DNA from 3 places in the Streptomyces sp. NBC_01485 genome. Region 3 is predicted to be linked to each of the others. Evidence: riboswitches for the same ligand, from Rfam matches in the RefSeq annotation. Region 3 holds a riboswitch; each other region holds the start of a gene.
What was found. Region 3 has a riboswitch for cyclic di-AMP ahead of OG352_RS20405 (M23 family metallopeptidase). Riboswitches for the same ligand answer to the same signal wherever they lie in the genome.
Positions count from the first base shown of each region.

Region 1: linked by a shared signal. The riboswitch ahead of OG352_RS04720 (C40 family peptidase) and the one ahead of OG352_RS20405 (M23 family metallopeptidase) in region 3 are both predicted to bind cyclic di-AMP.
Region 2: linked by a shared signal. The riboswitch ahead of OG352_RS32010 (M23 family metallopeptidase) and the one ahead of OG352_RS20405 (M23 family metallopeptidase) in region 3 are both predicted to bind cyclic di-AMP.

Region 1 is NZ_CP109435.1:1,139,661-1,145,089, forward strand. It holds gene OG352_RS04710 (ATP-dependent Clp protease proteolytic subunit) at 13-651, shown strand; gene OG352_RS04715 (hypothetical protein) at 659-964, shown strand; cyclic di-AMP (ydaO/yuaA leader) riboswitch at 1,355-1,525, shown strand; gene OG352_RS04720 (C40 family peptidase) at 1,529-2,002, shown strand; gene OG352_RS04725 (ATP-binding protein) at 2,048-2,563, opposite strand; gene OG352_RS04730 (helix-turn-helix domain-containing protein) at 2,778-3,638, shown strand; gene OG352_RS04735 (DUF397 domain-containing protein) at 3,648-3,881, shown strand; gene OG352_RS04740 (8-amino-7-oxononanoate synthase) at 3,959-5,086, opposite strand; gene bioB (biotin synthase BioB) at 5,241-5,429, shown strand, end outside.
Region 2 is NZ_CP109435.1:7,063,630-7,069,058, reverse strand. It holds gene OG352_RS32025 (bifunctional acetate--CoA ligase family protein/GNAT family N-acetyltransferase) at 1-178, opposite strand, end outside; gene OG352_RS32020 (HPr family phosphocarrier protein) at 359-640, shown strand; gene OG352_RS32015 (GntR family transcriptional regulator) at 827-1,522, opposite strand; gene OG352_RS32010 (M23 family metallopeptidase) at 1,711-2,460, opposite strand; cyclic di-AMP (ydaO/yuaA leader) riboswitch at 2,475-2,673, opposite strand; gene OG352_RS32005 (M16 family metallopeptidase) at 2,888-4,276, opposite strand; gene OG352_RS32000 (M16 family metallopeptidase) at 4,273-5,429, opposite strand, start outside.
Region 3 is NZ_CP109435.1:4,487,910-4,493,338, forward strand. It holds gene OG352_RS20400 (aldo/keto reductase) at 1-797, opposite strand, end outside; gene OG352_RS20405 (M23 family metallopeptidase) at 894-1,937, opposite strand; cyclic di-AMP (ydaO/yuaA leader) riboswitch at 1,947-2,113, opposite strand; tRNA gene OG352_RS20410 (tRNA-Met) at 2,395-2,468, opposite strand; gene OG352_RS20415 (dihydrofolate reductase family protein) at 2,563-3,828, opposite strand; gene OG352_RS20420 (MarR family winged helix-turn-helix transcriptional regulator) at 3,908-4,513, shown strand; gene OG352_RS20425 (GTP cyclohydrolase II) at 4,654-5,295, shown strand; gene OG352_RS20430 (NUDIX domain-containing protein) at 5,329-5,429, opposite strand, start outside.

The DNA.
Region 1 (5,429 bases), 3.3 Mb from region 3:
GGAGGGGCTCCCATGAACCGATCACCGTCCGCCCGCCATGTCCTGCCCGAGTTCACCGAACGCACGAGCTTCGGGCACCGGACGATGGATCCGTACTCGAAGCTGCTGGAGGAGCGGATCGTCTTTCTGGGGACGCCGGTCGACGACATCGCGGCGAACAACGTGATGGCCCAGTTCATGTACCTGGAGCACAAGGACCCGGACCGGGACATCGCGCTGTACATCAACTCCCCGGGCGGCTCGTTCAGCGCGATGACGGCCCTGTACGACACGATCCGGTACGTCACCTGCGACGTGGCGACGACCTGCCTGGGCCGGGCGGACTCGTCCGCCGCGGTGCTGCTGGCGGCGGGTGCGCCGGGCAAGCGGTTCGCGCTGCCGGGCGCGCGGATGACGATCCGCCAGCCGTCGCTGCCCGAGCCCGTCGAGGGGCAGGCCAGCGATCTCGTCATCGAGGCGGACGAGCTGTTGCGCACCCGGGCCACCCTGGAGGAGATGCTCGTACGGCACACCGGGCGCACTCCGGAGCAGGTGACCGCGGACATGGAGCGGGACAAAGTCCTCACCGCCCAGGAGGCCGTGGAGTACGGCCTGGTGGACGAGATCATCTCCAGCCGCAAGACCTCGGCCGGCGCGCCGGACGGGAGGTGAGCCGCCGATGGTGCCCGAACTGCCGCCGCTGCCCGCGCTGACCCGGGCCGAGGCCGAGCTGATCGACGGCTACCTCGACGTCGTCGACCTGCTGGGCCGGATCAACCCCGCCCACCACGGGGACACGTACCGCGGACTGCGCGCCGCCCAGGCGCTGGTGAGCAAGGCGACCGCGCTGCGCGACGCGCTGACGCTGATGCACCAGCGGGGCGAGAGCGAGCTGCACGCGCCGACGCTCGCGCGGGCGCTGCGCGTCCTCGACGGGGAGCGTCGCACGGCGCGCGTCACGGTCCCTCCGCTCTCCGACAGTTGACACGGCCCGCCTCCGGGCCGGACGGCCCGCGCCCCGCGCGTGTCGTGCGGCCCGGAGTTGAAACGGACCAGTCGAGGTACCCCCGTACGGCGTAGCGTGCGCTGCCTCCGCAGGCCGGTCGAGGTTGCGCAAAAGAGAACGATTCGGGCGGAATTATAGGCTCCGCCGCTGGTCCGGGGCCCTTTGGCGACCTTTGACGACCTTGACACCTGATCGGCCATCAGGGTGTCCACCCGAACGGGTGAGTGGTGAGTAACCCCACAAATCCCCGGTTCCATTGGGTTTTTCGGACATCGGTGAGTCAAGATCCCTGACTGACGACAAGCCCCCGCCACAAGAGGCGGGGCGGTCCGGGCGGACGCCGAGTCCTGCCGCCTCCCGGATGACCGGTCGACAGAAGTGCATCGGCAGGAGTGGAGGACCCAAGCACGACGGGTCGCCGGAACGGTCACGCCATGACCGGGCCGAGCAGCCCTTGGGGTGAAGCCGCGTCAGCGGCCGGGCAACTTCGCCAGCCCGAATCCGACAGGTCATCCTTCACAGGCGGCTGACGAAGGGTTGCGCATGACTGCGCTCAATCGTGTCCCGTCGCTCATGGTCCGGGCCGGTACGGCCTCGGCTTTCGCCATCGCCGCCGTGGGCGGCTCGGTCGTGGTCCCGGGGCTCGCCACCGACGCCGCGGCCGCCACACCGGCGACGAAGGCGCTCCAGATCGCGGCATCGAAGAAGGGTGCCCCGTACAAGTACGGAGCCACAGGGCCGAAGAGGTTCGACTGCTCAGGGCTCACGCTGTACTCGTACAAGAAGGCGGGCAAGAGCCTGCCTCGGACGGCGGCCCAGCAGTACAACAAGACGAAGCACATCTCGGCGTCCGGCCGTAAGGCGGGCGACCTGGTGTTCTTCCACTCGGGTTCGAACGTGTACCACGTCGGGATCTACGCGGGCAGCGGCAAGATCTGGCACTCGCCGAAGACCGGAGACGTGGTGAAGCTGCAGAAGATCTGGACCAAGAGCGTCTGGTACGGCCGGGTCCGCTAGGCCCGCCGAACCTCTCGCGGCGGTGCCGGCGTCCCTGACGCGCCGTCACCGCCCCGGGATCTCGCCCTCCGCGGGGGCCGCCGGGGCAGTCAGGGCTCCGGTCACCGGCTCCACGGTGGGGACCGACGTCGGAACCGCCGTCGGGACGGTCCACGGGAGTTCCACGGTGACCGTCTTGCCGCCCTCCCGGGTGGGCCGCACTCTCAGCTTGCCGCCGCACTCCGCGGTCAGCCAGCGAATGATCACCATGCCTCGGCCGTTGTCCTGCTGGACGGCGGCCGGCAGTCGTTGCGGGAAGCGCGGGTGGCTGTCGGTGACGCCGATGCGCAGATGCTCGTCACGCTCGAGGACGAGGCCCACCGTGAAGGTGGGCGACTGCCCGAAGGTGTGCTGTACGGCGTTGGTGGCGAGTTCCGAGACGATCAGCCGGACGGTGTCGGCCACCTCCGCGTCCGCCGGCAGACCCCATTCCCCGAGGGTGCCGGCCACGAAGCCGCGGGCCGTGGAGACCGAGGCGGGATCGCTCGGCAGAGTGACGGATGCTTCCAGGTGATCTGCCATGGCGACGTCGTCCCTTTCCCACGGGACCGAGGTCCGACACGGTGCGTGTGGTTCGAGTACGGTCCCGGACTGGCTGCTTCTTCGCCAGACTGCCATCACCGCACCGGTCACGGGTGGCGATCCACCAAGATATGCATATATCTGTCGCTCAATGCGGTGAACTCTGCGACGACAGAGCGTATTCGGACGGCCCGGGAGGAGTAAGGAGGAGTCCATGCAACACGGTCCCGCGGTACGCCGCCGAAAGCTGGGCGCCGAACTGCGCACGCTGCGCTCCCGGGCGGGCCTCACGAGCGGTGAGGCGGCCCGGCTGGTGGGCTGGCACCAGTCCAAGGTGAGCCGTATCGAGACCGGCACCAGTGGATCGAAACCGGCCGATGTGCGGTTACTCCTCGACGCCTACGGAGTGGCCGATCCGCATCTGCGGGAACTGATGCTGGCGCTGGCGGGCGCCGAGGGCAGCGGCGGCCGGGACCACTGGTGGCACGCCTACCGCGGGGTGCTGCCGCCCGCCTACCGGGACTTCATCAGCCTGGAGTCGCAGGCGAGCGCGATGCGCACCCTGGAGACGACCGTGGTCCCGGGCCTGTTGCAGACGCCCGAGTACGCGCGCGCGGTGACCAGGGCGGCCGTGGAGGGCATCGACGAGGCGCAGCTCGACACCCTGGTGGAGGTGCGGATGGCCCGCCAGGACGTGCTGCGCGGCCGGCCGCCGCTGGAGCTGTGCGCGGTGCTGGACGAGGCGGTGCTGCGGCGGGAGGTGGGCGGGCCCGAGGTGATGGCGCGGCAGCTCGGCCGGCTCGTGGAGGCCGCCCGGCTGCCCCAAGTGCGGCTCCAGGTGCTGCCGTTCGCCGCCGGGGCACATATCGGGATGACCGGCCCTTTCGTTATCTTCTCGTTTTCGCGCACTTCTGATCTGGACGTGGTTGTTCTAGACCACTTGATGAGTAGCCTCTATCTCGAACGGAAAGAAGACCTCCAGGCCTACACCGAGGCCTTCAACGCCCTTCGGGCGCAAGCCCTTTCGCCCGGGGACTCATCGGAATACATCGCCGCGCTGGCAGGCGGCGCATAAGGAGGCACCATGTCCGCAGCACCGCGGAACGTACCTTCCCGTACCGATCCCGACGCTCTCCCGCCGATGCGGTGGCTGCGCAGCAGCTACAGCACGGGAGCGAACAACTGCGTCGAGACCGCCCGGCCGGCCGCCGGCCCCTGGGCCGGTCTGCTCGCCGTACGCGACTCCAAGGACCCGGCCGGACCCGCCCTGCTCTTCTCCCCCGAGAGCTGGACGGGCTTCACGACCGCGTTCCACTGAGCACACCGCGCAACTGAGCACACCGCAGCAGTCGGCACGCAGTGCTCAGCGGCGACCCACGGCCGTGTCACGCCGACTCATGGTCGGGTCTCGTCGATCACCCGTACAGCGCGTTCCAGCTCGGCCCCGGAGAGGTCCGCGCGGGCGGTCAGCCTGAGGCGTGAGATGCCGTCGGGCACGGAGGGAGGACGGAAGCAGCCCACGGCCAGGCCTGCCGACCGGCAGTCCGCCGCCCACCGCACGGCCGTCTCCGGGGACGGCGCCCGCACGGAGACGACCGCGGCGTCCGGACGCACCGCTTCCAGACCCGCGGCCGTCAGCCGTGCGTACAGCTCGCCCGCCACCGCACGCGCGCGCGGCGCGCGCTGCGGCTCCGCGCGCAGCAGCCTGAGGGCGGCCAGCGCCGCGCCCGCCGCCGCCGGGGCCAGACCGGTGTCGAAGATGAACGTCCGCGCCGCGTTGACCAGGTGGTCGATCACGCGCGCGGGGCCCAGCACGGCGCCGCCCTGGCTGCCGAGCGACTTCGACAGCGTGACCGTGACGACGACGTCGTCGGCGCCCGCGAGACCCGCCGCGTACGGCGCGCCCTGTCCGCCGTCCCCGAGCACGCCGAGCCCGTGGGCGTCGTCGACGACCAGTCCGGCGCCGTACGCCCGGCAGGCGGCCGCGAGGGCGGCCAGCGGGGCGGCGTCGCCGTCGACCGAGAAGACCGTGTCGGAGACGGCCACGGCCGGGCCGTCGTGCGTGCCGAGCGCCTTGCGCACGGCGTCCGGGTCGGCGTGCCCGACGACCTGGGTGGTGCCGCGGGCCAGCCGGCAGCCGTCGATGAGCGAGGCGTGGTTGCCCGCGTCGGAGACGATCAGCGAGCCGTGCGGGGCGAGCGCGGTGACCGCGGCGAGGTTGGCCGCGTACCCGGAGGAGAAGACGAGGGCCGCCTCGAACCCGCAGCGCTCCGCGAGTTCCCGCTCCAGTTCGGCGTGCAGCTCGGTGGTGCCGGTGACGAGCCGGGAGCCGGTCGCGCCCCCGCCCCAGGTCCGGGCCGCCGCCGCGGCGCCCGCCACGACCTCGGGATGCCGGGCCAGGCCCAGGTAGTCGTTGCTCGCGAGGTCGAGGAGCGGCGAGTCGGCCGGGCGGGGCCGCAGCGTCCGTACGAGTCCGGCCCGGCGGCGCAGCTCCGCCTGCTCGTCGATCCAGCCGAACGCCATGGGTCCTCCGGGGCTTTTGGCTTTGTAGGTAGCGGACAGACACTAGCGGCCCGGCCCGCTACCCACGGTGTGGCAATACCCACACGTCGAAGCGGGTGTGTTGTGCGATCCCTACCTTGGCCCGAAGCGGGTGTGTAGGACAGGATCGGCTCTCATGGACCTGCTGAACACGCTGGTGGACAAGGGGCTTCGGCGCGAGCTGCCGACCCGCGAGGAAGCTCTGGCCGTCCTGGCCACCTCCGACGACGACGTGCTGGACGTGGTGGCCGCGGCCGGGAAGGTGCGCCGGCACTGGTTCGGGCGACGGGTGAAACTCAACTACCTCGTCAACCTCAAGTCGGGG
Region 2 (5,429 bases), 2.6 Mb from region 3:
GGTAGGGCGCGAAGAAGCGGTAGTACTTGGACTCGTCCGAGACCTGCTCGTAGAAGCTGACCAGGCGTTCGGCGTCGTCGACGGTGATGGGGCGGATGCGCGCGGTGCCGCCGTCGCGCAGCACCACGTCGGCCTCCCAGTGGGCGGGGTACTCGTGCCGGTCCGACGCGCTCTGCATGGGGCCCAGAGTACGGCTCGCATCTGACGACGGCGCGAGGCAGTCTGTGGAGGACGGACGTCGGATCGAGGCCGCGATCCGACGTCCGCGCACCGGGACGGGTCGCGAGGACCCGTCCCTCACACGCTTCACGTGTGGAACACTGGTCTAGACAACCTGAACACTGAAGGGCAGCATCACATGGCTGAGCGCCGCGTCAACGTCGGCTGGGCCGAGGGCCTTCACGCCCGCCCCGCTTCCATCTTCGTCCGGGCCACCACGGCCGCAGGTATCCCGGTGACGATCGCCAAGGCCGACGGCAACCCCGTCAACGCGGCCTCCATGCTGGCCGTTCTCGGCCTGGGCGCCACGGGCGGCGAGGAGATCGTCCTCGCCTCCGAGGCCGAGGGTGCGGAAGCCGCCCTCGACCGGCTGGCGAAGCTGGTCGCCGAGGGTCTCGAGGAGCTCCCCGAGACCGTCTGAGCAAGGACCGGCCGAGCAGGCCTTGTCTTATTCGAGGGGCGCGGTGCTCGTCACTTGAAAGACGTCGTCCCGCAAACTCCGAAGGGCTCGTCCGAAATTATCGGGCGAGCCCTTCGCATTTCCCGTTGACGGGCAGCGGAAATAATCCCCCGCGAATTATCCCCCTCTTTGTATACGGCTCCCGTGTTAATGCCGCAGGCCCGTCATGTTTACGGGAGGTTGCGAAGTCCTCACGCGGTCGGCGCGCTCCGGTCCGCCGGAAAAGCGCAGCCGGTGCACGGCGGTCGAGCGCTCGGTGTGCAGCGCCGTGACGGCCCGCGCGCGCTCCCCGTCGCCGCGCGCCACCGCGTCCACGATCGCGCCGTGCTCCGCCCAGGACTCCACCGGGTTGACCGGCGCCTCCACCGCGTACATCCAGGCGATCTTGTGGCGCAGCTGGGTGAGCATCGACGTCAGGGCGTGGCTTCCGGAGGACTGGGCGAGCGTCTCGTGGAACCAGCCCCCCAGGGAGCGCAGATCGTCGCTGTTGCCCCTCCTGGCCCGCTCCTGGCCCAGCCGGACGAGGCCGCGCAGCACCTTCAAGTGGGCCTCCGTGCGCCGCTGGGCGGCCCGGGAGGCGCCGAGCGGCTCCAGGAGCATGCGCATCTCCAGCAGGTCCGCGGCCTCCTGCTCGGTCGGTTCCGCGACGCACGCGCCCGCGTGCCGCCGCGTGACGACGAAGCCCTCCGCCTCCAGCGTGCGCAGCGCCTCCCGGACGGGGACGCGGGACACGCCGTAGCGGCGGGCGAGGAGTTCCTCCGTGAGGCGGCTGCCGCGCTCGTAGACACCCGCGACGATGTCGTCCCGGATGGCCGTGCACACCGAGTGCGCCGGAATACGCATGACGGACCTCCGCCTTAATCCCCGTGAAACGTCGACGATTGACGTGTGTTCCGTGACTCTATTGCAATGAGCGGGAATTTCCGATGGCGGGCCGGAATCCAGGGATATTTTTTGGACAGGAAGGCATCGAAAACGGCGAAAGCCCCGGCCGGAAGGGCCGGGGCTGGACGATCTGTCGCCGTGCGTCGTCAGACGTTCACGCCGTGCTGGCGGAGGTAGGCGACCGGGTCGATGTCCGAGCCGTACTCCGCGCTGGTGCGGGCCTCGAAGTGCAGATGCGGGCCGGTGACGTTGCCGGTCGCGCCGGACAGGCCGATCTGCTGGCCGGGGGCGACCTGCTGGCCCACCGAGACGCCGATGGACGACAGGTGGCCGTACTGGGTGTACGTGCCGTCGTTCATCTTGATGACGATCTGGTTGCCGTACGAACCGCCCCAGCCGGCCTCGACGACGGTGCCCAGGCCGACCGCGTGCACCGTGGTGCCGGTCGCGGCGTGGAAGTCGATGCCGGTGTGGCTGCCGGAGGACCACAGGGAACTGCTGGCGTGGTAGCCGGTGGAGACGTAGGAGCCGGTGATCGGCGGCACGAAGGCGTTGAGCAGCTTGCGCTCGGCCTCCCGGGCGGCACGCACGCGTGCCTCGCGCTCCTCCACGGCCTTCTTGGCGGCCGCCTCGCGCGCGGCCTCCTCGTAGGCGGCCTTCTTCTGCACGGCGACCTGGTCGTCGATCTGCTCGATGACGGATTCGCCGGCGGTGACGACGGGGATCAGCCCGGTCTGCTCGGGGGCGGGCTCGGCGGCGAAGGCCGGAACGGAGGCGACGGTGGCCATGACACCGGTGGTGGTGAGCGCCGCTACGCCCGCCGCGCGCGCGGTGGTGCGCTGCATGCGGCTGGGCCGACGGTGCTTCCCGGAGCGGACGGCACTGGTGGACGCCATGAAGCGGGGGGTGTCCTTTCCTTCCCTCTCGCCTACCGGGTTAGCTGACGGGTTCGGAGCAGGAAGGTCTCCTACGGGCCCCCTCGCGGCTCGCGCGGGCGTCCGATTCACCCCAGGGACTTCTGGGCCCCTCCAGCCGCGAAGGCGGCGACAGGAGGGAGGGTCCCCGGCTCCCCTGGCTCGCGCCGTACGGGGACTCGGCGATGGCTGTCCGGTGCCGCGGTTGCGGCGCACTGCCTGACGAACAGTCCGGACGAAGCTAAGCGGGACACCTTTGAATCCTCAAACGAATCCCGGTTTTTGTAGCGCATCCCACAGGGCAGACAGGCAGCCTCCACCTCAATTCGGACACCAGGAGGCCCTGGTGACGTGTCCGTCGACCAGGGCCCCTACGCGCGCGTGCCGTTGCCCGCGTCCGTCGTGCCGGCTACTCGGCGGAGACGACCTTCACCTCGCCGATGCCGAGGGCCTCGACCGGCTCCTTGATCTGAGCCGCGTCGCCGACGAGGACGGTCACCAGCCGGTCCACCGGGAAGGCATTCACGGCCGCCGCTGTGGCCTCCACGGTGCCGGTCGCGGCGAGCTGCTGGTACAGCGTCGCCTGGTAGTCGTCGGGCAGGTGCTGCTCGACCTGGTCGGCCAGGGTGCCCGCGACGGCCGCGGCGGTCTCGAACTTCAGCGGCGCCACCCCGACCAGGTTCTGCACGGCGACATCACGCTCGGCGTCGGTCAGGCCCTCGGCGGCGAGGGTGCGCAGCACCTTCCACAGGTCCTCCAGCGCGGGACCGGTGTTCGGGGTGTCCACGGAGCCGCTGATGGCGAGCATCGCGGCGCCCGAGCCGTCCGGGGCGGACAGCATGACCTGCCCGAAGGCACGGACGCCGTAGGTGTAGCCCTTCTCCTCGCGCAGGACGCGGTCCAGGCGGGAGGTGAGGGTACCGCCGAGGCAGTACGTGCCGAGCACCTGCGCGGGCCACACGCGGTCGTGCCGGTCGGCGCCGATCCGGCCGATCAGCAACTGCGTCTGGACGGCGCCGGGGCGGTCCACGATGACGACCCGGCCGGTGTCGTCGGCGGTCACCGGCGGCACCGGCCGCGGCTGCGCCGAGGAGCCCGTCCAGGCGCCCAGGGTGTCGCCGAGGAGCGCGTCCAGGTCGACGCCGGTGAGGTCGCCGACGACCACGGCGGTGGCCGTGGCGGGGCGGACGTGCTTCTCGTAGAAGGCGCGTACGGCTACGGAGTCGATCTTCTCGACCGTCTCCGCGGTGCCCTGGCGCGGGCGGGACATGCGCGCGGTGGCCGGGAACAGCTCCTTGGAGAGCTCCTTGGCGGCGCGCCGGGAGGGGTTGGCCAGCTCGTGCGGGATCTCGTCCAGGCGGTTGTGGACGAGGCGCTCGACCTCGCTGTCGGTGAACGCGGGCGCCCTGAGGGCGTCGGCGAGCAGACCGAGGCCCTTGGGCAGACGCGAGGCCGGCACTTCGAGGCTGAGGCGGACGCCGGGGTGGTCGGCGTGCATGTCGAAGGTGGCGCCGCAGCGCTCCAGTTCGGCGGCGAACTCCTCGGCGGAGTGCTTGTCGGTGCCCTCGGCGAAGGCGCGCGCCATGATCGTGGCGACGCCGTCGAGGTCGGCCGGTTCGGCGTCCAGGGGCGCGTCGAGGTGGATCTCGACGGCGACGACCTGCTGGCCGGGGCGGTGGCAGTGCAGGACCGTCAGGCCGTTGGCCAGCTCGGTGCGTTCGGGCGCCGGGAACGCCCACGGCTTGGCCTCGCCCGCCTGGGGCTGGGGGCGGTAGTCCATCGTGGCGAGCTCGGTCACCGGGCCGCCTCCTCGTTCTCGTCCTGGTCGGCGGGGGCTTCGGCGGCGGTCGGCTCGTAGACGAGCACCGCGCGGTTGTCGGGGCGCAGGCGGGCCTTGGCGACCTCCTGCACCTCCTCGGCCGTCACGTCCAGCACGCGCTGGACGGCGGTCAGGGCGAGCTGCGGGTCGCCGAACAGGACTGCGTAGCGGCACAGTTCGTCCGCGCGGCCGGCGACCGTGCCGAGCCGGTCGAGCCACTCGCGCTCCAACTGGGCCTGGGCGCGCTCCATTTCCTCGGCCGTGGGGCCCTCCTCGGCGAACCGGGCGAGCTCCTCGTCGATGGCGGTCTCGATGACGGGCACCTCGACGTCACCGGACGTCTTCACGTCCAGCCAGCCCAGGGAGGGCGCGCCGGCGAGCCGCAGCAGGCCGAAGCCGGCCGCGACGGCCGTACGGTCGCGGCGCACGAGCCGGTTGTAGAGGCGGGAGGACTCGCCGCCGCCCACGATCGTGAGCGCCAGGTCGACGGCGTCGCACGCGCGCGTGCCGTCCTGCGGCAGGCGGTAGGCGGCCATCAGGGCGCGGGCCGGGACCTCCTCCTCGACGATCTCGCGCAGTTGCCCGCCGATGACGTCGGGCAGCGAGCCGTCCCGGGGCGCGGGCTTGCCGTCGTGGCCCGGGATGGAGCCGAAGTACTTCTCGACCCAGGCGAGGGTCTCCTCGGGGTCGATGTCGCCGACCACGGAGAGGACCGCGTTGTTGGGCGCGTAGTACGTCCGGAAGAACGCGCGCGCGTCCTCCAGGGTCGCCGCGTCCAGGTCGGCCATCGAGCCGATCGGCGTGTGGTGGTAGGGGTGGCCGTCCGGGTAGGCGAGGGCGGTCAGCTTCTCGAACGCCGTGCCGTAGGGGACGTTGTCGTAGCGCTGGCGGCGCTCGTTCTTGACGACGTCGCGCTGGTTCTCCATCGACTCGTCGTCGAGCGAGACGAGCAGGGAGCCCATCCGGTCGGCCTCCAGCCAGAGGGCGAGCTCCAGCTGGTGGGCGGGCATGGTCTCGAAGTAGTTGGTGCGCTCGAAGCTGGTGGTGCCGTTCAGCGAACCGCCCGCACCCTGGACCAGTTCGAAGTGGCCGTTGCCCTTGACCTGGCCGGAGCCCTGGAACATCAGGTGCT
Region 3 (5,429 bases):
ACCTGGGCGTCGTGGGCCTGGGCGATCTCGTCGAGGGCGGTGAGGACGCGTATGCCCCGCTCGGAGTCGAGGTGCTTCGCGGCGCCCTCCGCCCGGGCGCTGTCCACCGTCGTACCGGGCCGGTACTTGCCGGTGAGGAAGCCGGAGGCGAGCGCGAAGTACGGGACGGCGGCGAGTCCGGCGCGGGAGGCGACGTCCTGGAGTGCGCCCTCGTAGGTGTCGCGGGAGACCAGGTTGTAGTGCGGCTGGAGGGCGACGTACCGGGCCAGGCCCTCGCGGTCGGAGAACTCCAGGGACTCCTGGAGGCGTTCGGGCGAGATGTTGGAGGCGGCGATGTGCCGCACCTTGCCCGCCTTCACCAGTTCGTCGAGCGCACCGATGATCTCGTCGACCGGGACCTCGGTCTTGTCGAAGTGCGTGTAGTAGAGGTCGATGTGGTCGGTGTCGAGACGGCGCAGGGAGGCGTCGGCGGCGGCCTTGATGTTGGCGGCGCTCAGGCCCTGGTACTCGGGGTGCTGGCTGACCTTGGTGGCGATGACGAGCTTGTCGCGGTTGCCGCGCGCCTTGGCCCACCTGCCGATGATGGTCTCGGACTCACCGCCGCTGTTGCCCGGCGCCCAGGCCGAGTAGGCGTCGGCGGTGTCGATGAAGTTGCCGCCGGCCGCCGCGTAGGCGTCCAGGACGGCGAAGGAGGCCGTCTCGTCGGCTGTCCAGCCGAAGACGTTGCCGCCGAGGGAGAGCGGGAAGACCTCGAGATCGGAGGAACCGAGCTTGCGAAGCGAAGACGAAGTAGTCATGCCATACGTCAACAACGGCTTCGGAGCGGCCCATTCCGCTGTTCGTACGAACAACGTGTGAACGGAGCCGCTCCCTAAGACGAGTGCGTCAGGGACTCAGGGGTTGAGGCCCACACTGCGCAGCCAGGCGCCCGGGTCGACGCCGTTGGAGCTGCCGTTCGGGTGGACCTCGAGGTGGAGGTGCGGCCCGGTCACGTTGCCCGTCGCGCCGACGCGGCCGATCACGTCACCGGTGCCGACCTGCTGGCCGACACTGACGCTGATCGAGGACTGGTGGCAGAACCAGATCTCGGTACCGTCGTCCAGCGTCAGGATGGTGCGGTAGCCGTAGGAACCGGCCCAGCCCGCCTCGGTGATGGTGCCGCTGTGGACGGCCTTGATGAGTGTGCCGGTGGGAGCGGCGAAGTCGAGGCCGGTGTGGTAGCCGGAGGACCACATGGAGCCGGACTGACCGAACGTCGAGGTGATGGTGTACGAGGAGGTCGGCAGCGTGTACTGCGTGGCGAGCTCGGCCAGGCGCGCGGTCTCGGCCTTCTCCTTGGCGGCCGCGGCGGCCTTCTCCTTGGCGGCGTCGGCCTTGGCCTTCGCCTCCTTCTCGGCCTTGGCGACGGCGTCGGCCTGAGCCTTGGCCGCGGCTGCCTCGGCGGCGGCCTTGGCCTTGGTCTCGATCTGGGTCTGCTGCGACTCGGCCTGCGCCATGATCCGGCTGCGCAGGGCCTCGCCGGCGTCGGCGGTGGCCTGGCTGCTGCTGGTGTCGTCGGTCGTCGTCTCGGAGCCAAAGCTCGCGAGGGCCGGTGCGGCGTCCTGGGCGGGCTCGTCGTCGGAGATGAGCGAGCCGACGTTCGGCAGGTCCGGCATGGAGATGGAGACCGGCGCCTTGCCGGTGTTGGCGCTGGCCATGCCGCCCGCGCTGACGGCGGCTATGACGCCGACGCCGAGGACGGTGGAGCTGCGGGCGAACCCGCCGCCGCGCTGCTTGGCGACGCGGTGCTTGCCGCGAACCGGGCGAATGGTCTCCGCGGTGGGGTTCCATTCCTCCCAGGGGCCCTCGTCGGTGCGGTGGGTGCCGTAGCCGAAGGTCTCGCCGGAAGGCTGACTGGGCACGAACGGGGCTTCTGGGGCAGGCCGGTTGGACGCCACGCGGGCGCACTCCTTTCCTTCCGTCGCCTACCGGGTTAGCTGACGGGTTCGGAGCGGGAAGGTCTCCTACGCGCGTATACCGGCCGTGGACTCAGCGAGTTCACGATGGCTTCCGCGAGATTCACCCCAAGGTGGTGGTTCCCCGGTTCCCTTGCGGGATTCGGCAGTGCGCACGGAGCCGGCTCTTGTGCCGGCTGGGACGACCGCGCTGCGTTATCGAACGTTAATAGACCTGGGGGCCGGTTTCCAAGCCGTTCTGCTTGATCAATAACATTTCCGGCCTGGACTTTCGGCCCAAGAACGGCGAAAAACGGGCGAGTTGACGACCAAGGTCAGCCGGAGCACAGTGAACGCACAGTAACCAACTGGGCACTTGCCGACGGACGGGACGGCAGACAGAGCTGCGGACATACACCGAGGGCCGGAACCCTTTCGGATTCCGGCCCTCGGCCTTCAGTAGCGGGGACAGGATTTGAACCTGCGACCTCTGGGTTATGAGCCCAGCGAGCTACCGAGCTGCTCCACCCCGCGTCGTTGTGACTCCAGTCTACGTCATTTCCGGGGCGCCAAACACCACGGTGCCCGCCACCCCCTCAGCCGCCCCCGCGGCCTCACTCCAGGCTCCTCATTCCAGGTGCCGGTTCGGAGCCTTCGCCCGTTCGGCGTAGTCCGCGAGTACGAGGACGTCGACACCCTGGGCCGACAGGAGCCCGGTGCCGTCCGCCTCCGTCACGAAGGTGTCCGGCTCACGCCAGGCGGTGACCACCCGGCGCACGCCCGCGTCGAGGATGAGACGGGCGCAGGGGGAGGGCCTGGAGGAACGGCGGGCGCAGGGTTCGAGGCTGCTGTAGACGGTGGCCGTGGACAGCCGGGGGTCGGCCGGGTCGAGCTTCGCGAGGGCCGCCTCCTCCGCGTGCACGACCGGGTCGCCGGCCTCGCGGGAGTGCCCGCGCGCCAGTTCCGTACCGTCGGCGGCCACGATCACCGCGCCGACGCTGAAGGCGGTCCGCGACGGAGGGCACTGGGCCGCGAGCTCGCAGGCGAGGGCAAGCCAGTGGCGGTCGGCCGCGACGGGGAGCGGTCCGGTGCCGGGGGCGGTGGGCTCGTAGCGGGTCAGGACGACGTCCTCGATACGCCGCGTCTCCACCAGGCGCAGGCGTCCACCCTGATACCGACCCCGATACCCGCCCTGACGGACACCCTGGGAATCACCCCGGGAATCGCCCTGATCGCCGCCCCGATCGCCGCCCTGATGGCGGGCCGGTCCGAAGAGGCGGGGCGCGTCCAGGTCGCCGACGAAGATCGGGGCGAGGACGAGCTGGAGTTCGTCGGCGAGGCCCTGCTGGAGCAGTTGGGTGTGGATGGTGCCGCCGCCCTCGACCATGAGCCGCCGCACACCGCGCACCTCATGCAGGTGTTCGAGGAGGCGGCGCCAGTCCAGTTCGGGGCCGAGCGGGACGACGTCCGCGGCGATCCCGAGCGCGCGGGCCCGCTCGGCGCCCGCCTCCGTCGTATAGACGACCTTCTCGCCGCCCGTGTGCCAGAAGTTCGCCGCGGGGTCGAGGTCGCCGGAGCCGCTGACGGTGACCTTGAGGGGGTACGCCGGCTGCCCTGCGGCGACCCGGGCGGCGCGGCGCTCCGGGGAGTTCACGAGGAGCCGGGGGTTGTCGGCGCGGATGGTGCCGGCTCCGATGAGGATGGCGTCGACGGAGGCCCTCACCTCGTCGACGCGGTCGAAGTCGGCCGGGCTGGAGAGGAGCAGGCGCTCGGGGGTGGTGTCGTCCAGGTAGCCGTCGAGGGAGACGGCGGCGGACAGCAGGACGTACGGGTAGGGGTACGGGTCGAGGTCGGGGTCGGGGTCGGGGTCGGGAGAGGCGTACGGGTGCGGCATCGGCGTGCTCCCCGGCGGAGTGGGAAAGGTGGGAGGCGGCGGTCTTGGTTCAAGTTTGAAACAAACCTACACTGGGTGCATGACGACTCGCTGGCTCACCCCCGAGGAGCAACGCGCCTGGCGCGCCTACGTCGCCGGGTACCTCCTCGTCGAGGACGCGATCGACCGGCAGCTCCAGCAAGAGGCCGGCATGCCTCACCTGTACTACTCCATCCTCGCCAACCTCTCCGAGACACCGGAGCGGCGGCTGCGGATGACCGATCTCGCGGAGCGGCTGAAGATCACCCGCAGCAGGCTGACGTATGCGGTGACCCGGCTGGAGAAGGACGGGCTGCTGCGGCGCGAGGACTGCCGCTGGGACAAGCGGGGGAGCATCGCGGTCCTGACGGACGAGGGCATGGCGGTCCTGGAGAACACGGCGCCCGGACATGTCGAGACCGTCCGCGCCTCCCTCTTCGACCGGCTCACCCCGGAACAGGTGGGACAACTGGAGGAGATCTTCACGCAGGTCGCGCGGGGGTTCCAGGGGGACGACAGCGGCGAGGTCGCGCCCGAGGACCTTCCGTGGCGCCGACGGTCGTCACCTTGCTCAGGGACTTCCAACACTGCTGGGACTTCCGGGATCTCCAACACTGCCGGGAGTTCCAACACTTCCGGGGCCTCCGGGGCTTCCGGGACCGCATGAGTCACACCACAATCCCATTGCTTCAAATTTAAAGCATGGGGTAGGGTCTCGTTTCGTCGGATCTGCTTCAAATCTGAAGCAGGAGCCCGAACCAGACACCGATCGCGTACCGCCGTTCACCACCGGACCCGGGAGCCCGCATGCCCGACACCCCCGCCGCCACCCAGCGCGCCCGCGTCCGGGTACCGCTGCGCTTCCACGACGGCTACTCCGTCGACGCCGAACTGGTCACCTTCCACGGCCTCGTCGACGGCCAGGAGCACGTCGCCGTCGTCCTCGGCGAACCGGCGGCCGGCGCCACCCCGCTGGTCCGGCTGCACTCCGAGTGCCTGACCGGTGACGCCTTCGGCTCCGCGCGATGCGACTGCGGGCCGCAACTGCGCGAGGCGGTCGAGCGCATAGCCGCGACGGGCGGCGTCCTGCTCTACCTCCGCCAGGAGGGCCGCGGCATCGGCCTCTACAACAAGCTCGACGCGTACGCCCTCCAGGATCAGGGCCTGGACACCTACGAGGCGAACGCCGCGCTCGGCCTGCCCGAGGACGACCGTGACTACACGGCCGCCGCCCAGATGCTGCGCGCCCTGGGCATCACGAGCCTGGACCTCCTGTCCAACAACCCCGACAAGGCCGACCAACTCCGGGGACTGGACATCGACGTCCAGGACCGGGTCCCGACGGGCGTCTTCACGACCCCGCACAACGTCCGCTACCTGCGCGCGAAGGTCCTGCAGACCCAGCACACGCTGCCGCTGGCCGACCTCACCGGGCTCAACACGGGCTGACGGCGGACTGACGACAGGCGGACGGCAGGCGGCTCACCGCGGGCCGACCTCGGTCGGCCCGAACGGCCCGTCCAGCGCGGCCCATTGGAGCAGCATGATCGTCTTCGCGTCCGCGATCGCGCCGGTGCGGACGA